One region of the Stenotrophomonas sp. TWI1149 genome, then DNA from elsewhere that is predicted to be linked to it. Evidence: predicted binding sites of a transcription regulator. Region 1 holds the regulator's gene; each other region holds the start of a gene.

Region 1 (4,189 bases):
TGGCCGGCATGCGCCACGTCATCGAGCGCGAGATGCACCGCTTCACCGACGAGCGTCTGCGTGGCTCGCCGGTCCGTGCCGCCGCGCTGGACCTGATGGACGAGTATGGCTTCGACGCCGGCATCAGCCGCGACGTGGCCATGCAGATTCCGCTGGATACCGAAGCCCATCGCGGCCGTGGCCTGATGCTGGGCCTGCTCTCCAAGAAGCTGCCGATCGCCCCGGTCGACCCGCTCGAAGCCGGCGGCGTGATCGCCCTGGTCGGCCCCACCGGCGCCGGCAAGACCACCACCATCGCCAAGCTGGCCTCGCGCTTCGCCGAAGCGCATGCCGCCCGCGACGTCGCCCTGGTCACCACCGATACCGGCCGCATCGGCGCCCGCGAGCAGCTGTACGGCTTCGGCCGCCAGCTCGGCATCGCGGTCCATGAGGCCAGCAGCGGCAGCGATCTGAACCAGCTGCTGGAGCGCCTGAAGGACTACAAGCTGGTCCTGATCGACACCGCCGGGCTGGGCCCGCGCGACCGCGCCCTGGCCGCCCAGCTGCAGTGGCTGCGCGCTGCCGAGCAGATCCGCACCCTGCTGGTGCTGCCGGCCAACACCAGTTTCGGTGACATGGACGAGGTCGTCCGTCGCTTCAGCGCCGCCAACCCGCAGGGCGTGGTGCTGAGCAAGCTGGACGAGACCGGCCGCTTTGGCAGCGCCCTGTCGGTGGCCGTGGATCACCGCCTGCCGATCACCTGGGTCACCGATGGCCAGGACGTTCCCGAAGACCTGCACCGTGCCAGTGCGGCCAATCTTGTACTTCGCCTTGAAGATTTGCGCCGCGCGGCCGATATGCCCTGCAACCCGGAGTTGAACCATGCCGTCGCGTGAGTACGCCAAGCTGACCAAGACCTTCCCGTTGTCGGCTACCCGAAGCCAGCCGCTGGGCCCGGTCCGCACCATCGCCGTCACCGGCGGCAAGGGCGGCGTGGGCAAAACGAACGTTTCGGCCAATCTGGCCGTGGCGCTGGCGGACATGGGCAAACGCACGCTGCTGCTGGACGCCGACCTCGGCCTGGCCAACATCGACGTGATCCTGGGCCTGCAGCCGAAGGTGACCCTGGCCGACCTCGTCGCCGGGCGCTGCACCCTGGAAGAAGTGATCATGGAAGGCCCCGGTGGCGTGCTGGTGGTCCCGGCCGCGTCCGGCCGCCGCCACATGGCCGAACTGCAGCCGGCCGAGCACGTCGGCCTGGTCAACGTGTTCTCCGAGCTCGAACGCGAGCTGGACATCATGATCGTGGACACCGCCGCCGGCATCACCGATGGCGTGCTGACCTTCTGCCAGGCCGCGCAGGACACCGTGGTGGTGGTCTGCGATGAGCCGGCCTCGATCACCGATGCCTACGCGCTGATCAAGGTGCTCTCGCGCGAACGCGGCGTGGATCGGATCCAGGTCGTGGCCAACATGGTCCGCGATCCGAACGAAGGTCGCGTGCTCTACGAAAAGCTGACCCGCGTCTGCGACAAGTTCCTCGCCGATGTCTCGCTGAACTACCTGGGCTGCGTGCCGCAGGATGACTGGCTGCGCCTGTCGGTGCAGCGCCAGCAGCCGGTGGTGAAAGCCTATCCGTCCAGCCCGTCGGCCCTGGCATTGACCGAAATCGCGCGCCGTACCGCGCGCTGGCAGGCCCCGACCGAGCCGCGTGGCGGGGTCGAGTTCTTCCTGGAACGCATCCTCAAGCAACGCGGGGTGACGGCATGAAGGGCGCAGCACAATACAAAGAAGTCCAGCGGACCGCGGCCAACGAGTGCATTGCCCAGCACTCCGACCTGGTCCGCCGCATCGCCCACCATCTGGCGGCGCGCCTGCCGGCCAGCGTGGAGGTCGATGACCTGATCCAGGCCGGCATGATGGGCCTGATCGAGGCCTCGCGCAGCTACGACGCGGATCAGGGCGCCTCGTTCGAGACCTATGCCTCGATCCGCATCCGCGGCTCGATGATCGACGAGATCCGCCGCGGCGACTGGGTACCGCGCTCGGTGCACCGCCGTGCCCGCGATGCTGCCGCGACCATCCGCCGGCTGGAGCAGAGCACCGGCCGCGCCGCCAGCGCCACCGAAGTGGCGGCCGCGATGGACATGCCGTTGCCCGACTACCTGCGCCTGATGGAGGACGCCTCGCGCGGCCAGGTGCTGAGCCTGGAATCGCGGATCGAAGACCAGGGCGAGCTGGATACCGTCGCCCAGGGCGGCCCGACCCCGCAGCAGGTACTGGAGCGCGGTGAGTTCGGGCGCGAGCTGGGCAACGCGATCGGCCTGCTGCCCGAGCGCGAACAGCTGGTGCTCTCGCTGTACTACGAGCAGGAACTGAACCTGAAAGAGATCGGCGCCGTGTTGGGTGTCAGCGAATCGCGCGTGTGCCAGATCCATGGCCAGGCCGTGCTGCGCCTGCGGGGCCGGCTGAAGATCTTCGAGGCGGCAGACGCCGGCCTCGAGAACCATTGAAATCGAGGAAAGTGCTTTGAACAAGAACATGCGTATCCTGATCGTCGACGACTTCTCGACCATGCGTCGTATCGTCAAGAACCTGCTGGGCGATCTGGGCTTCACCAATACGGCCGAAGCCGAGGACGGGCATGCCGCGCTGGCGATGTTGCAGAGCCAGCCGTTCGATTTCGTGGTCACCGACTGGAACATGCCGGTGATGACCGGCATCGACCTGCTCAAGGCCGTGCGTGCCGACGCCAAGCTCAAGACCCTGCCGGTGCTGATGGTGACCGCTGAAGCCAAGCGCGAGCAGATCATCGAAGCGGCGCAGGCCGGCGTCAACGGCTACATCATCAAACCGTTCACCGCCCAGACCCTGGAAGAAAAGCTCGGCAAGATCTTCGAACGCCTGGCGGCGAGCGCCTGATGGAGACCCTGAGCGACAAATCCGCGCTGGTGCAGCGCCTGCAGGACGCCCTGGCCGCACTGGAAAGTGGTGACGAAGCCGGTTGGCGCCGGGAAATCGACGCCCTCGCCGCGCTGCGCACGCAGCCGATGATGGCCGGCCTGAACCGCCTGGCCCGCGAGCTCGGCCAGGCCCTGGGCGAGCTGCCCAGCCTGCCCAGCGAAGCCGGCGAGCTGGATGACGCCTGCGCGCGCCTGGACCACGTGGTGGCGATGACCGAACAGGCCACCCACCGCACCCTGGACCTGGCCGAGGAATGCCGCTCGCTCACCGAGCAGCTGCGTGCCAACGGGTTGACGCCCGACCAGGGCCAGCAGCTGGACCGGATCCGCCACAACCTCACCGAAATCGCGCTGACGCAGAGCTATCAGGACCTCACCGGGCAGATCATCCGCCGCGTGGTCGGGATCGTGCGTCGCGTGCACGAGGGCTTCGGCGCGCTCGGCCTGCCGCCGCAGGACGACGAAAAGAAGCGCGACAACAACGGCCTGGCCGGCCCGGCCGTGAACGGCCTGGATCGCCACGCGGTGTCACAGAACGACGCCGACGACCTGCTTTCGGACCTGGGACTGTAACGCTCATGAGTGCTGTTCCAGACGATATCGCTGCCGACTTCATTCTCGAGGCCCAGGAAATCCTGGACCGCCTCGGCGAACAGCTGGTGTCGCTGGAGCAGGCGCCCCAGGACACCGACCAGCTCAACGCCGTGTTCCGGGGCTTCCACACGCTCAAGGGCGGTGCCGGCTTCCTCGGCATCCAGGCGATGGTCGAGCTGTGCCACGCCGCCGAGGAAACCCTCGGCATGGCACGCTCCGGCCAGGCCACGCTGCAGGCCCACCACTTCGATGCGGCCCAGCAGTCGCTGGATTACCTGCAGTCGATGCTCGATTCGGTCTCGGCCGGCACCGAGCCGGGCTATGCTCCGCCGGAGCTGATCGCCCAGTTCGATGTCAACGGGCCGGCCACGCCGGCGCCGGCGGCCGCCACCACGGCCAGCAGCGGCGGCGAGATGATCACCGATGATGAGTTCGAAGCGTTGCTCGACCAGTTGCATGGCGGGGCCGCACCGACCGCCATCGCGGCCCCGAAGAAGGATGACGGCCTGATCGGCGAGGACGAGTTCGAAGCCCTGCTCGACCAGCTCCACGGTGGCGCCGTTCCCGGTGCCAAGGCCGTCGCCGCCGCACCGGCTCCGCGTGCCGTGGCCGCCCCGGCGGCGCCGATGGCCAAGCCGGCGCCGGCCAAACCG
Region 2 (4,189 bases), on a different contig from region 1:
GCCCTTGGCGTTTCTGGTCCCGCCGATGGGCGGAGGCACTTCTGGTTTCGCCCGGGTTTACGCACACTTCGCGTTCAATGCCCGTAGGGTAGGTGGACGGCGGGGAGCCCAGATGACAGACGACCAGGCAGGACCGGGCGACCGGGCGGGCCGCAGCGCCGATGACCGCGCTGGCGCCGCGCTGCGCGAGATGGCCGAACAGCGCCACCGGCTGGAGATGATCATCGAGGGCACCGCGGCGGGCACCTGGGACTGGGACATTCCCGGTAACCAGATGCGGGTCAACGAACGCTGGGCGGAGATCGTGGGCTACACCCGCGAGGAACTGGCGCCGATCACGCCGGAGACCTTCTTCCGGCTGGTGCATCCCGACGACCTGGCCCAGTCCAACGCGTTGCTCGAGGAGCACATGGCGGGCCGCTCGCCGCGCTACGACAGCCTGTGCCGGATGCGGCACAAGAAGGGCCACTGGATCTGGGTGCAGGACCGGGGCCGCGTCTACGAACGCGATGCACAGGGCCGGCCGCTGTGGATGGCCGGCGCGCATGCCGATGTCACCGAGCTGCAGGAGGCCCGGCAGGATGCGGCGAACATGCGCCAGCGCCTGCAGGCGGTCGTCGATGCCTCCGACGAGGTTGCGGTGATCGCCACCGACATCGACGGGGTGGTCAATCTGTTCAACACCGGTGCGCAGAAACTGCTCGGCTACCGCCCCGATGAAGTGCTCGGACGGGTCAACCCGGGCCTCTTCCACGATCCGGAGGAGATGCGTGCCTACCTGCAGCCCCAGATGGGGGCGGACGGGCGTCTGCCGACCGTGTTCGAGGCGTTGAGCGCGCGGGCCGCGCAGGGCACCTGGTCACATCAGTGGACGTTCCTGCGCAAGGACGGCGAGCGCCGCCAGGTGCGCCTGTCGATCAGTCCGCTGGACTGCGCCGGCGGCAACCGGATCGGCTACGTCGGCATGGCGGTCGACCTGACCCCGCTGCTGCAGGTCCGCGAGCAGGCATTCCTGGCCTCGGAAAAGTTCGCCGGGGCGTTCTCGTCCGCGGCGCTGGGGATGGCCCTGGTATCGCTGGAGGGGCGCTGGCTGGACGTCAACGATTCGCTGTGCGGCATCCTCGGCTACACCCGTGCCGAGCTGCTGCTGATCGATTTCCAGACATTGACGCATCCGGACGACCTGCATACCGACCTCGCCCTGCTTGGCGATCTGCTGGCCGGCCGCCGTGAGCATTACCACATGGAGAAGCGCTACCTGGGCAAGGCCGGCAACCTGGTCTGGGGGCGGCTGTCGGTCTCGCTGGTCCGCACGGAAAATGGCGAGCCACTGCATTTCGTCTCCCAGATCCAGGACGTGACCGCGCAACGACTCAGCGGCCAGCAGCTGCGCGAATCCGAGCAGCGCACCCGGGTCACGCTGGATGCGGTGGCCGACATGGTGCTGACCCTGGACCTGCACGGTGGCATCCAGTACGCCAACGCAGCGGCCACCCGCGCGCTGGCGGGCGAGGGCGCCGACGCACTGGCCGGGAGCCGGCTGCAGGAGGTGGTGGAACTCACCACCGAGTACGCGCCGCGCTCGCCGTTGGACGTGGCGGTGCTGCTCGACCCGGACAGCAATGCGGTCGACCTGCATTCGGACCTGCTGCTCGCGGTGGGAACCCACCTGCTGCCGGTCGACCTGACCCGTGCCTGGCTGCGCGATGAGGACGGGCTGACCAGCGGCGCGGTCTGGGTGATCCGTGACGTCACCCAGCAGCGCGCGCGCCAGCGCGAGGCCCGGCACCTGGCCGAGATCGACCCGCTGACCGAGCTGAGCAACCGGCGCGGATTCGAGGCGCACCTGCAGCAGGCCATCACCCGCGTGGCCCGCACCGGCCAGTCGGCCTCGTTGATGTACATCGACCTGGACCACTTCAAACCGGTCAATGACACCCACGGCCATCTGGCCGGTGATGCGGTGCTGTGGGCCGTGGCCAGCGTATTGCGGCACGGGGTGCGGGATTCGGACATCGTGGCGCGGCTGGGGGGCGATGAGTTCGCGGTGATCCTGGCCGGCTGTTCGCTCAAGCGTGCCCGCCGCATCGCCATCGACCTGCTCGAGGCGATGCGCGGGTTGTCCATCCCCTGGGACCAGCGCCGGCTGAGCGTGGGCGCGAGCATCGGCATCGCGCCCCTGTTCGGCGGCATGAGCGTGGATGACGCCGTGGCGGCGGCGGATGCGCAGTGCTACCGGGCCAAGGCGCTGGGGCGCGACAACGTGCAGGTGGAAGCCCAGGCGCTCGGTGCGATCGACCCGCTGGACGCGCTCGATGCCAGCGAAAGCGGCGAGTAGGCGCGGGTCCACCCTGCGTCACACAGCGACGATGACGGCCCTAAAGCTTTCAGAAGACGCGCCGTTATATGACTCGCAGTTGCTGCCTCTCTGCTCACGTGGATGCCTGGCCGTACACCTTTTTTAATGGTTCTTGTTCACCGGCTTGCCCGGTGTTTGCAGTCCATCGAAGCAACGTCATCACCACTGGCGATCTTCGTGAGTCCCAGCCAACGGAATACCGCCACCGGGCCACCGCCCGGCGCTGACCTATTCGCTAACAGGACACCGAGGTCTAAAGATGATTACTTCAGGCTTGCACACGCATGTGCCAGGTCGTGACAGCGACGCCGATGCAGGCTCGTTGTGGCGTTCGCTCACCGCATTGTTCGTTTCCCGTCGCGCCGCCCATGGCGCCGCGGCATCTGCCGCGCTGCAGCGGCAGGCCGAGCTGGAAGACCAGGTCAAGGCGCTGCACCGGGTTCAGGCGGTGATCGAGTTCCATCTCGACGGCACCATCGTGCACGCCAACGACAATTTCCTGCAGACACTGGGCTATACCCTGGAGGAAATCCAGGGCAAACACCACGCCATGTTCGTCGATGCCGAGTATGCGCAGAGCAGGGAATACCGGGACTTCTGGGCCAACCTGGGCCGCGGTGAGTTCGAGGCGGGCCAGTATCGGCGGCTGGGTAAGGGCGGCCGCGAAATCTGGATCCAGGCATCCTACAACCCGGTCTTCGACAGCCACGGGCGGCCCTACAAGGTGGTGAAGTTCGCCACCGACATCACCGCGCAGAAGTTCCAGGCCGCCGATTTCGCCGGCCAGCTGGCGGCGATCAACAAATCGCAGGCCGTGATCGAGTTCGACCTGGAGGGCCGCATCCTGGCCGCCAACGAGAATTTCCTCGCCGCGATGGGATACGCCCTGGACGAGGTGCGCGGGCAGCATCATGCGATGTTCGCCGAGCCCGACTATCGGCAGAGTGCGGAGTACCGTGCGTTCTGGACCAAGCTGGGCCGCGGCGAGTACGATGCCGGCCAGTACAAGCGGCTGGGCAAAGGCGGGCGCGAGGTCTGGATCCAGGCGTCGTACAACCCGATCTACGACATGAACGGACGCCCGTTCAAGGTCGTCAAGTACGCCACCGACATCACCGTGCAGGTGCGTGACACCCTGGCGCTGCAGCAGGCCGTCGCGCAGACGCGCGAGGTCGTCGCCGCGGCGCAGGCCGGCGACCTGACCGGTCATATCGCCACCGAGGACAAGTCCGGCCCGATCGCCGAGCTGTGCCAGGGCATCAATGCGCTGGTGGAGGCGATGGCCGGGATCATCGCCCAGATCAAGCTGGCCGCCGACACCATCGCGGTGGGTGCCAGCGAGATCGCCGAAGGCAACAGCGACCTGTCTGTGCGTACCGAACAGCAGGCCGCCTCGCTGGAGGAAACCGCTGTTTCGATGAAGGGCCTGACCGCCACGGTGCGTCGCACCGCCGACAATGCCCGCCAGGCCAATCAACTGGCCGGCGGCGCGGTGGAGGTGGCCGCGCAGGGTGGGCAGGTGGTGCACGAGGTGGTCTCGACCATGTCGCTGATCAATGATTCCTCGCGCCGCATCGTCGACATCATCGGGGTGATCGACGGCATCGCGTTCCAGACCAATATCCTGGCGCTCAACGCGGCGGTGGAGGCGGCCCGCGCGGGTGCGCATGGCCGTGGCTTTGCCGTGGTCGCCTCGGAAATCCGCTCGCTGTCGCAGCGTTCGGCCGAGGCCGCCAAGGAAATCAAGCAGCTGATCGGCGATTCGGTCGAGAAGGTCGGGGCAGGCACGCGCCAGGTCGAGAGCGCGGGGCGCACCATGGACGAGATCGT
Region 3 (4,189 bases), on a different contig from region 1:
CCCCACGCCTGCCAGGCCACCAGCACCGGCGCCGCCAGCCACAGCCAGCACCACGGCAGGCCGAGCAGCAGTTCGGTCACCGCCGTGTGCCGGCGCAGCGCGGCCAGCTGGTGCGATTGCTCCAGCACTGTCTGCGTCGGCTGCAGCTGCCGGCGGCGCTGCAGGCGGGTGATGCTGGCGATGATCACCGCGATGCAATAGGCATGCAGCGCCAGCGCGCTGAGCATCACTGCCAGCGGCGGTTGCTGCCACCACTGGCTGCCGCAGTACACCGCCAACCCCAGCCAGAACACCAGCTGCAGTCCCTGCCACAGGCTGAAGAGGCCGAGCTGGCGCTGGACGCTGCGTTGCCGATGGCTGCGCCACGCCGCCAGCGCGAAGGCCTCCTGCGCGTCAGTGGGGTTCCCGACGCTGTTCCACAGCTGCTTGAGTTCATCCGGTTGCATGGCGGGCTCCTCGGTCCGTGGGATTCAGGCGCGTGCGCAGTTGCTGGCGCAGGCGGTGCAGGCGGGTGGAGACGTTGGCGACGCTGATGCCCAGCACCTCGGCGATCTGGCGGTGGTCGTGGTCGTCCAGGTGCAGCAGCATCAGCGCACGGTCCAGCGGCGGCAGCGCATGGATGGCGACCTCCAGCTGACGCAGGGCGTGGCGCTGTTCGGGCGGAAGCGCTTCGTCGGCCGCGGGCAGATCGTCATCCAGGGGCGCGTGGCGCTGCTGCCTGTGCTGCTGCCGCCGCCATTGCGAGATCGCCACGTTGAGTGCCACCCGGTACAGCCAGGTCGAAAAGCGCGCGCGCGCCGGGTCGAACCCTTCGAACGCCGCCCACCCCTGCATGCTGATCTCCTGGACCAGATCGAGCCGATCCTCGGGATGATGGCAGTAGCCGCGTGCCACGTTCAGCACGATGCCGCGGTGCTGCTCCAGCAGCGCGGCAAAGCGCGGGCGCAGGTCGGTGTCGCGTGCGGGCAGTGTCATGTCCATACCCGGGTGATTCGCGCCGGTGCGCGGAATATCACAGCCACGGGATCAGCCTGCCGGGGGTTCGGCCGCCTGCACGCGGTTCTTGCCGACCCGCTTGGCCGCATACAGCGCCGCATCGGCGCGCCGCAGCAGCGCGTCCGCCGCTTCGCCCGGCAGCCATTGCGCCAGCCCGGCGCTGAAATGCACCGGCACCCGCTGTCCGTCCAGCGGCAGCGGCCGCTGCGCCAGCGAGCGCTGCAGGCGCAGCAGGGTGGACATGCTGTCCGCTGCCGGCGTTTCCGGCAGCAGCAGGACGAACTCATCTCCGCCCAGGCGCGCGATCGCATCGCTGCTGCGCAGGTGCAACTGGCAGACTTCGACCAGGTGGCGCAGCACCGCATCGCCGCCGGCATGGCCGTGCAGCGTGTTGGTCTGGTGGAAATCGTCCAGGTCGAGCAGGGCCAGCGCCAGCGGATGGCCGTGGCGGGCGGCGCGCGCCCGTTCGCGCTCGAGCAGTTCGTCGAGCCCGCGCCGGTTGAGCGCACCGGTCAGCGGGTCACTGCGGATCAACCCGGACACCTCGCGCAGCTCGTGCTCCAGCTCGGCGATGCGCTGTTCGGCCTGCTCCACTTCGCGGCGCGCGTTGCCGAGGTGGTCGCGCGCCTGCAGGGCCTGGTCCTGGACCCGGCCGGTATCCTGCAGGACGTCCTGCAGCAGCTGGTTGAGATCGGCGATGCTGCGCGCCTCCTTCAGGGCCAGTGCGTAACTGCTGATCCGGTCGTGGTACTCGCCGGTGCTGACCGCCATGCCGTCCAGGCGCTCGATGAAGCCGCCCATGACGTTCTTCATCGCCGCCTTGGATTCGACAATGCCCTGCTTGAGCAGGCCCTGCTTGTAGATCACTTCGCGCAGGTTGGCGCGTGCCTGTTCCACCGAGTCGCGATCGAGCGGGCCACCGATCAGCGAGCGCACCGCGTGCACCTGGCCGTGCAGCCAGCTGCTGTCATCGAGCAGCTCGCTGATGTTGTCCAGCAGCAGATCGAACAGGCTCAGCAGCAGCTCCTGCTGTTCCTGCCAGCCATCGCTGCGCACGCCGATCTGGTGCGACAGCTCGCGCAGCCGCAGTTCGATCGGCTGCAGCGGCTGGCCCGGATGCCAGTGGCGCAGTTCACCGGCCAGCTGCACCGGCTCCTCGCGCAGCTCGGGCATGTTCTGCAGCAGGCTGGCCACGGTCACCCCGACGGTGTGCCGCAGCAGCTCGCGCAGGCGCAGGCTGTCCGGCTGGCCGTCCGGCGTTTCCTGTTCGATGGTGCGGATGTACTTGTCGATCAGCTGGCGCATCGCGCGGCCGTAGCTGACCCAGTCGGCGCTGCGCTGCGCCGACTGCAGGCGCAGGCCCATGTCGCCCAGCTCGCCGGGGAGGGTGGACATGCCGTTGGCAAAGGCGGCCAGCAGCGGCTCGGGCGCATCGATGCCGGCGAACAGGCGCTGCAGCATCGCGCTGCTGCCGCCCTTGGGCCCGGGCGCCGGCTCGCTGGCGGTGTCCAGCACCGTGCCCGGGCTCTGCCGCCGCGACAGCAGCCGCCCGACGGCGGTACCGGGGCTGGGGGGAGCATCGTGCGGGTCCGTCATGCGGCAGATCCTTGCAGGGCACGGCCAAGGGCCGGAGCGGTGGAGAGGTGGGAACAGTATCGGCGCAGTCGGGTCGGGCTTGAACCGGCCCTGCATGGCAGGATGGTAAGCACGGCAATGGCAGGAGCGTGCGATGAAGGTGATGCTGGTGGGAGCGACCGGACTGGTCGGCGGTCATGTGCTGCGGCAACTGCTGGACGACCCCCGCTGCGATGCGGTGGTGGCCCCGACCCGGCGGCCGGTGGGCGTCACCGACGCGGCGCTGCTCAATCCCGTGGTGGACTTCGCGCAGCTGCCGGCCGAGGCCGACTGGTGGGCGGTGGATGCCGTGATCTGCGCGCTCGGTACCACGATCAAGCAGGCCGGCAGCAAGGAAGCGTTCGCCCGGGTCGACCATGATTTCCCGCTGGCCGTGGCGCGGCGGGCGCGTGCCCACGGCGCGCATGCCTTTGCGTTGAACTCGGCGATGGGCGCCGACCCGGGCTCGCGGATCTTCTACAACCAGGTCAAGGGCCGGCTGGAACAGGACCTGCGGGACCTGGGCTATCCGTCGCTGACCCTGGTCCGCCCCGGGCTGATCGGAGGCGAGCGTGCCGAGCGGCGTACCGGCGAGCATCTGGCCAGTGTGGTGCTGGGCGTGCTGGGTCCGGTGCTGCCGCGCGCGTGGCGGATCAACCCGGCCGAGACCATTGCCGCCGCGCTGGTCGAGGCGGTGCTGGTGCCGACGCCCGGCGTCAGGATCGTGGGCTCGGCCGATCTGGCGGAGCGCTGAGCCGCTGAGCCGCTGAGCCGCTGACGGGCGGATGCGCGGCCACCCGGCCACCCGGCCACTGCGCTACCCTTTCTGCCCCTCAAGCGGTCCCTGCCATGTCCGTCGACAAGAACCAACGCGATCTCGAAGCTGGTATCCATACCGATCTGGAGGGGCGGCTGACCTACGGCGGTTACCTGCGTCTGGACCAGCTGCTGTCGGCCCAGCAGCCGCTGTCCAACCCGGCGCACCACGACGAGATGCTGTTCATCATCCAGCACCAGACCTCGGAGCTGTGGCTGAAGCTGCTGGCGCACGAACTGCGCGCGGCGATCGGGTTCCTGCAGCGCGACGAGGTGTGGCAGTGCCGCAAGGTGCTGGCGCGCAGCAAGCAGGTGCTGCGCCAGCTGACCGAACAGTGGTCGGTACTGGAGACGTTGACGCCCTCCGAGTACATGGGCTTCCGCGACGTGCTGGGTCCGTCCTCGGGCTTCCAGTCGCTGCAGTACCGCTACATCGAATTCCTGCTGGGCAACAAGAACGCGCAGATGCTGCAGGTGTTCTCGCATGACCCGGCCGGCCAGGCCCAGCTGCAGGAGGTGCTCGATGCCCCCAGCCTGTACGAGGAGTTCCTGCGCTACCTGGCCCGCTTCGGCCATCCGGTCCCGGCCGGCTACCAGGGCCGCGACTGGCAGCAGCCGCACGTGGCCGACGAAGCGCTGCACCCGGTGTTCGAGCGGATCTACCAGAACACCGACCGTTTCTGGCGCGAGTATTCGCTGTGCGAGGACCTAGTCGATCTGGAGACCGCCTTCCAGCTCTGGCGCTTCCGCCACATGCGCACGG
Region 4 (4,189 bases), on a different contig from region 1:
CAGCGCGCGGGCCGAGGCGGAGGCCTCTTCGACCAGCGCGGCATTCTGCTGGGTGCTCCCATCCATCTGCAGCAGGGTCTGGCTCACCTGCTCGATGCCCACCGTCTGCTGCTGCGACGCCGCTGAAATGCTGGCCATGATCGCGGTGACCCGCTGCACGCTGCCGACGATCTCGCCCATGGTCGCGCCCGCGCTGTCGACCTGCCGGGTCCCAGCGTCGACCTTCTCGACCGACGCGTCGATCAGCTGCTTGATCTGGCGCGCGGCATCGGCGCTGCGCTGTGCGAGCAGGCGCACTTCGCTGGCCACCACGGCGAAGCTGCGCCCCTGTTCGCCCGCCCGCGCGGCTTCCACGGCGGCGTTCAGGGCCAGGATGTTGGTCTGGAACGCGATCCCGTCGATGACCCCGGTGATCTCTCCGATCCGGCGCGAGGACAGCGCGATGTCGGCCATGGTGGTCACCACCTGCGCGACCGATTCGCCGCCGCGGGCCGCGACCTCGGCAGCGCGGATCGCCAGCAGGTTCGCCTGCTGCGCCGAGTCCGCGTTCTGCCGCACGGTGGCGGAGAGTTCTTCCATCGAGGAGGCGGTCTCTTCCAGGTGTGCCGCCTGGCGCTCGGTGCGGTCGGACAGATCATGGTTGCCCGCGACGATCTCACCGGAAGCGGCGTTGATCGCCAGCGAGGCCTGCTGGATGCGCGCGACGATGTCGGTGAGCTGGATGACCGTGGCGTTGGCATCGTCGCGCAACCGCGCGAACACGCCGTGGAAGTCGCCCTGCATGCGCACGCGCAGATCCCCCTGCGCCAGCGCCGAGAGCAGGCCCTGCACGCCGGACAGGTTGCTCTGGAAGGTATCGAGCAGGTGGTTGATGCTCAGCGCCAGGGTCTTCACGAAACCCTGTTTGCCCTCCACTGCGATCCGCCCGTGCAGTTCGCCGCGGGCGGCCGCATCGACCAGCGCGGCCACTTCATTCTCCACCGTGGTTTCCAGCGCGCGGCTGCGCCACTCCACGGCAGCACCGAGCAGGTGGTCGTGCTCCACGATCGGGGTGATCACCAGCTGGTAGCGGATGCCCGCGTGCTCGATCTCCCGGCTGGCACGCTGGCCGCCCTGCAGCGTGGGCAGCAAGCTGGCGAAGGCCGGATGCAGGGCGGCAGCGGGTTGGCCGCTGCAGTCCTCGTGCACCATCTGCAGTTCGGTGAGCAACGCCTGGTTGAGGAAGCCGATCCGCCCTTCGCCATCGAGCACCATCACCCCGGTCTGGGCGCTGTCCAGCGCCTGGCGGGCGCGGGTGTTGTCGCGCGCCACGGCGCGCTCGGCCTCGATCCGCTCGCGCAGGCGCTGCTGCATGTGGCGCAGGCGCGCGGCGAGCTGGCCGATCTCGTCGTGCGGATTGTGGATGGTCAGCACGGTGTCGAGACGATCCTCGGCGATGTCCTCGGCGAAACGCAGCGTATCGGCGATCGGCCGACGGACCGCGCGCAGCACCAGCAGCAGCGTTGCGATCAACACCACCGCCACCAGCAGCAGGGTCAGCGCGAACACGATGCCCATGGTGCTGGCACGTGCGGCCTGCCGCTCGCGCGCCGCCGCCAGGGCCTGCGCCTGTGCCTGCTGCAGCGCCTGCAGACCGGGACCGATCTGGGCGGCGGTCTCGGCCAGTGACTGCGCCTCCACATCCAGCCCGATACGGGCGGCGGTGTAGGCCAGCAGCGCGCCCTGATAGGCATCCATCTGCGTCCGCAACGTGTCCTGCGCTTCTACGCCCAGCCGCGCATCGGCCAAGGACAGATCGAACGGCAGCTTCTGCTCGCTGGCGCGATCGGTATGCGCCGACTCCCCGGTGAGCAGCAGCAGGCTCTCCTCGCGGCGCATCTTCTGCAGCTGTGCGATCAGCACGGGACGCGCGCTTGCCTCCACGCTGGCTTCCAGCGTTGCAGCCGCCGCTTCCAGTTGCGCGCGCAGGCCGGCATCGCCGCGCCCCATTTCGTCCACACGGGTGTTGAGGGCTGCGATGCCTTCCGCGAAATCACCCGCCCGCGCAGCCACCTCACGCAGCGCATCGGCGCTGCCGGCATCATGGGGATCGCGCTGCAGCTGGGCCAGGGTCGCCTGCAGGCGCTGCTGCGCCGCCTGCAACGCCTCGCGGTCGGCGTCATCGAAGGTGGCGGCATAGCGGGTCTGCAGCCGCCGTGCATCGGCGATCTCGGTGGCCAGCGTCGCGGCCAGCGCCGCCTCCTGCTGGTGCGCCGCGAACGCCTCGGCCGCGCGCTCGGTATCATGGCGCGTCCAGCCGTACATCATCGCGACCGCGAACAGGCCCAGGCAGCAGACCAGCAGGCTGGCCGTGAGTTTCCGTGCAACGCTGAGACGGCCGAGGGCGGCAAGCCGGCGCAGGGGGGACAAGCGGATTCGATAGCGGTCACCCAGGCGGGTGACGAACAACGACAGGCGGCGGGGGACGGCCGACATCACGTACTCCAGGCGGAAGGACGCATCGGTATCGGCGGGCGCGCGGTGAACTTTAGCGCCGATTTCGACGCGCGCCCTTGGCCCTCCCCGGAGGCTCCCCGTTGTAAGGGGACCAGGCGACGACGTGATGACGATCAGGCGACAAGCGCGGTACTACGGCTGGCGACCTTGGCGGGGCGCGCGGCGGTCCGCGACGCATGAACGCGCGACAGTGAACGAAGGGACAACACCTTCACGGCGATTGCGTTGAACTAGCACTGGGATCGCGGCCGGGGCCGCTGCAGGACCGGGTGTGCCCTCTACCGCACATCAGGTTGATCACGACGCTTGACGCCATACCGCACGGAGAGAGACCGCCATGAATGCCGCCTTCAAGATCTTTCTGCTCGCCGGCGCACTGCTGTACGGCCTGCCGGGGCTGGTGTGGTGGGTGAACCATCGGCGGGCGAAGCGCGCCCGATTGGCCCAGGGCGTGGTCAGCGTCGAGGCCCGCGCGCCATGAGCGGCGGCACCGGTACGAACGCGGCAACCCACCTGACCGAAGCACAGCGGCAGATCCTCCGCGACATCAACGCCACGCGTCCGGTCAGCGATGAAGCGGCCAACTGGGCCGTCAAGGCCGGCTATGCGGCCCAGGCGGAAGATGGCGACATCGACCTGACCCAGGCCGGCCGCCAGCGGGTGGACTCCAGCACGCTGTAACCGGCCGGGGCCATGGGCACTCTGCCGTGCCCCGTACGTCATCCTTCCGAATGACACTTGAAGGGCCCCCCGCCCCGTGCGAAAAGTGGTGCCCACTCTGGCCCGATGGAAGCAGGCACCCCGATGAGGCACTCCCCCGCTGCGTTCGCCGTCGTGCTCGTGGCTGCCGGCATGCTCGCGCCCGTGTCAGCGCACGCTGGCGAGGAAGCCGTGGACGCAGCCGCCCTCACGCGCACCGTCACCGCGCTGGATGATCAGGTCTTCGACGCTTACAACCGCTGCGACCTGGATGCCTTCGCCGGCTACTTTTCGCCGACCGTCGAGTTCTATCACGACAGCGGCGGGGCCACCTTCGATCGCGACACGGTGGTATCCAACACGCGGAAGTACATTTGCCACAAGGTGCGCCGCGAACGGGTTCCGGGGACGCTCAAGGTGTACCCGATCAAGGATTTCGGCGCGATCGAGGAAGGCGAGCACCGCTTCTGCGAGGTCGCGACCGGCAACTGCGAAGGCAGCGCGAAGTTCGTGATGGTCTGGCAGCACAAGGACGGGCAATGGCAGCTCACGCGGGTGCTGAGCTACGGCCATCGCGCGTTGACCGGGGCTGAGAAGGCGGCGCTGGAGCCGACGGGAACGAGGTAGGGCCTGAGCGGCCAGCAATGCACAGCGCCACTGCGGCAACCGCGAAGCCGCTGGTGAGCCAGAGATTGGCGGTCAGGCCGAGCCGATCCAGCGCCTGACCGCCCAGCCACGCGCCGGATGCGATCCCGACATTGAAGGCACCGACATACAGTGCGGAGGCGACTTCGACCGCCCCCGGCGCGGCCTTCATCATCCACGTCATCAAGCCCACCGACACCCCGCCGTAGGCCAACCCCCACGCCAGCAGCGCCAAGGCACCGCACAGGCGCGATTCGCCGATGGACAGGAACAGCAACGGCACCAGTACCAGACCCGCTGCGATCAACGACACCGTCAGTCGGGTACGTCGTGCCGCCACGATACCGGC

Evidence for each region. The regulator FliA, encoded in region 1, starts transcription of late flagellar genes. The targets are predictions, from matches to a motif close to TAAAGTTTNNCNNNCNNNGGCCGATAA.
Region 2: a site for FliA is predicted at 2,380-2,406, ahead of ABE424_RS04800 (methyl-accepting chemotaxis protein). Genes of this name have one in related genera too.
Region 3: a site for FliA is predicted at 2,649-2,675, ahead of ABE424_RS15695 (GGDEF domain-containing protein). Genes of this name have one in related genera too.
Region 4: a site for FliA is predicted at 2,504-2,530, ahead of ABE424_RS09845 (methyl-accepting chemotaxis protein). Genes of this name have one in related genera too.

The regions. Positions count from the first base shown of each region.
Region 1 covers NZ_JBDJLB010000004.1:127,926-132,114, forward strand. The annotation lists gene flhF (flagellar biosynthesis protein FlhF) at 1-875, shown strand, start outside; gene ABE424_RS06090 (MinD/ParA family protein) at 862-1,749, shown strand; gene ABE424_RS06095 (RNA polymerase sigma factor FliA) at 1,746-2,492, shown strand; gene cheY (chemotaxis response regulator CheY) at 2,509-2,901, shown strand; gene ABE424_RS06105 (protein phosphatase CheZ) at 2,901-3,515, shown strand; gene ABE424_RS06110 (chemotaxis protein CheA) at 3,521-4,189, shown strand, end outside.
Region 2 covers NZ_JBDJLB010000003.1:181,871-186,059, reverse strand. The annotation lists gene ABE424_RS04805 (PAS domain S-box protein) at 191-2,338, shown strand; gene ABE424_RS04800 (methyl-accepting chemotaxis protein) at 2,619-4,189, shown strand, end outside.
Region 3 covers NZ_JBDJLB010000014.1:17,194-21,382, reverse strand. The annotation lists gene ABE424_RS15705 (hypothetical protein) at 1-446, opposite strand, end outside; gene ABE424_RS15700 (sigma-70 family RNA polymerase sigma factor) at 433-969, opposite strand; gene ABE424_RS15695 (GGDEF domain-containing protein) at 1,027-2,592, opposite strand; gene ABE424_RS15690 (NAD-dependent dehydratase) at 2,726-3,364, shown strand; gene ABE424_RS15685 (tryptophan 2,3-dioxygenase family protein) at 3,460-4,189, shown strand, end outside.
Region 4 covers NZ_JBDJLB010000007.1:99,176-103,364, forward strand. The annotation lists gene ABE424_RS09845 (methyl-accepting chemotaxis protein) at 1-2,475, opposite strand, end outside; gene ABE424_RS09850 (hypothetical protein) at 2,834-2,977, shown strand; gene ABE424_RS09855 (hypothetical protein) at 2,974-3,177, shown strand; gene ABE424_RS09860 (nuclear transport factor 2 family protein) at 3,301-3,822, shown strand; gene ABE424_RS09865 (MFS transporter) at 3,743-4,189, opposite strand, start outside.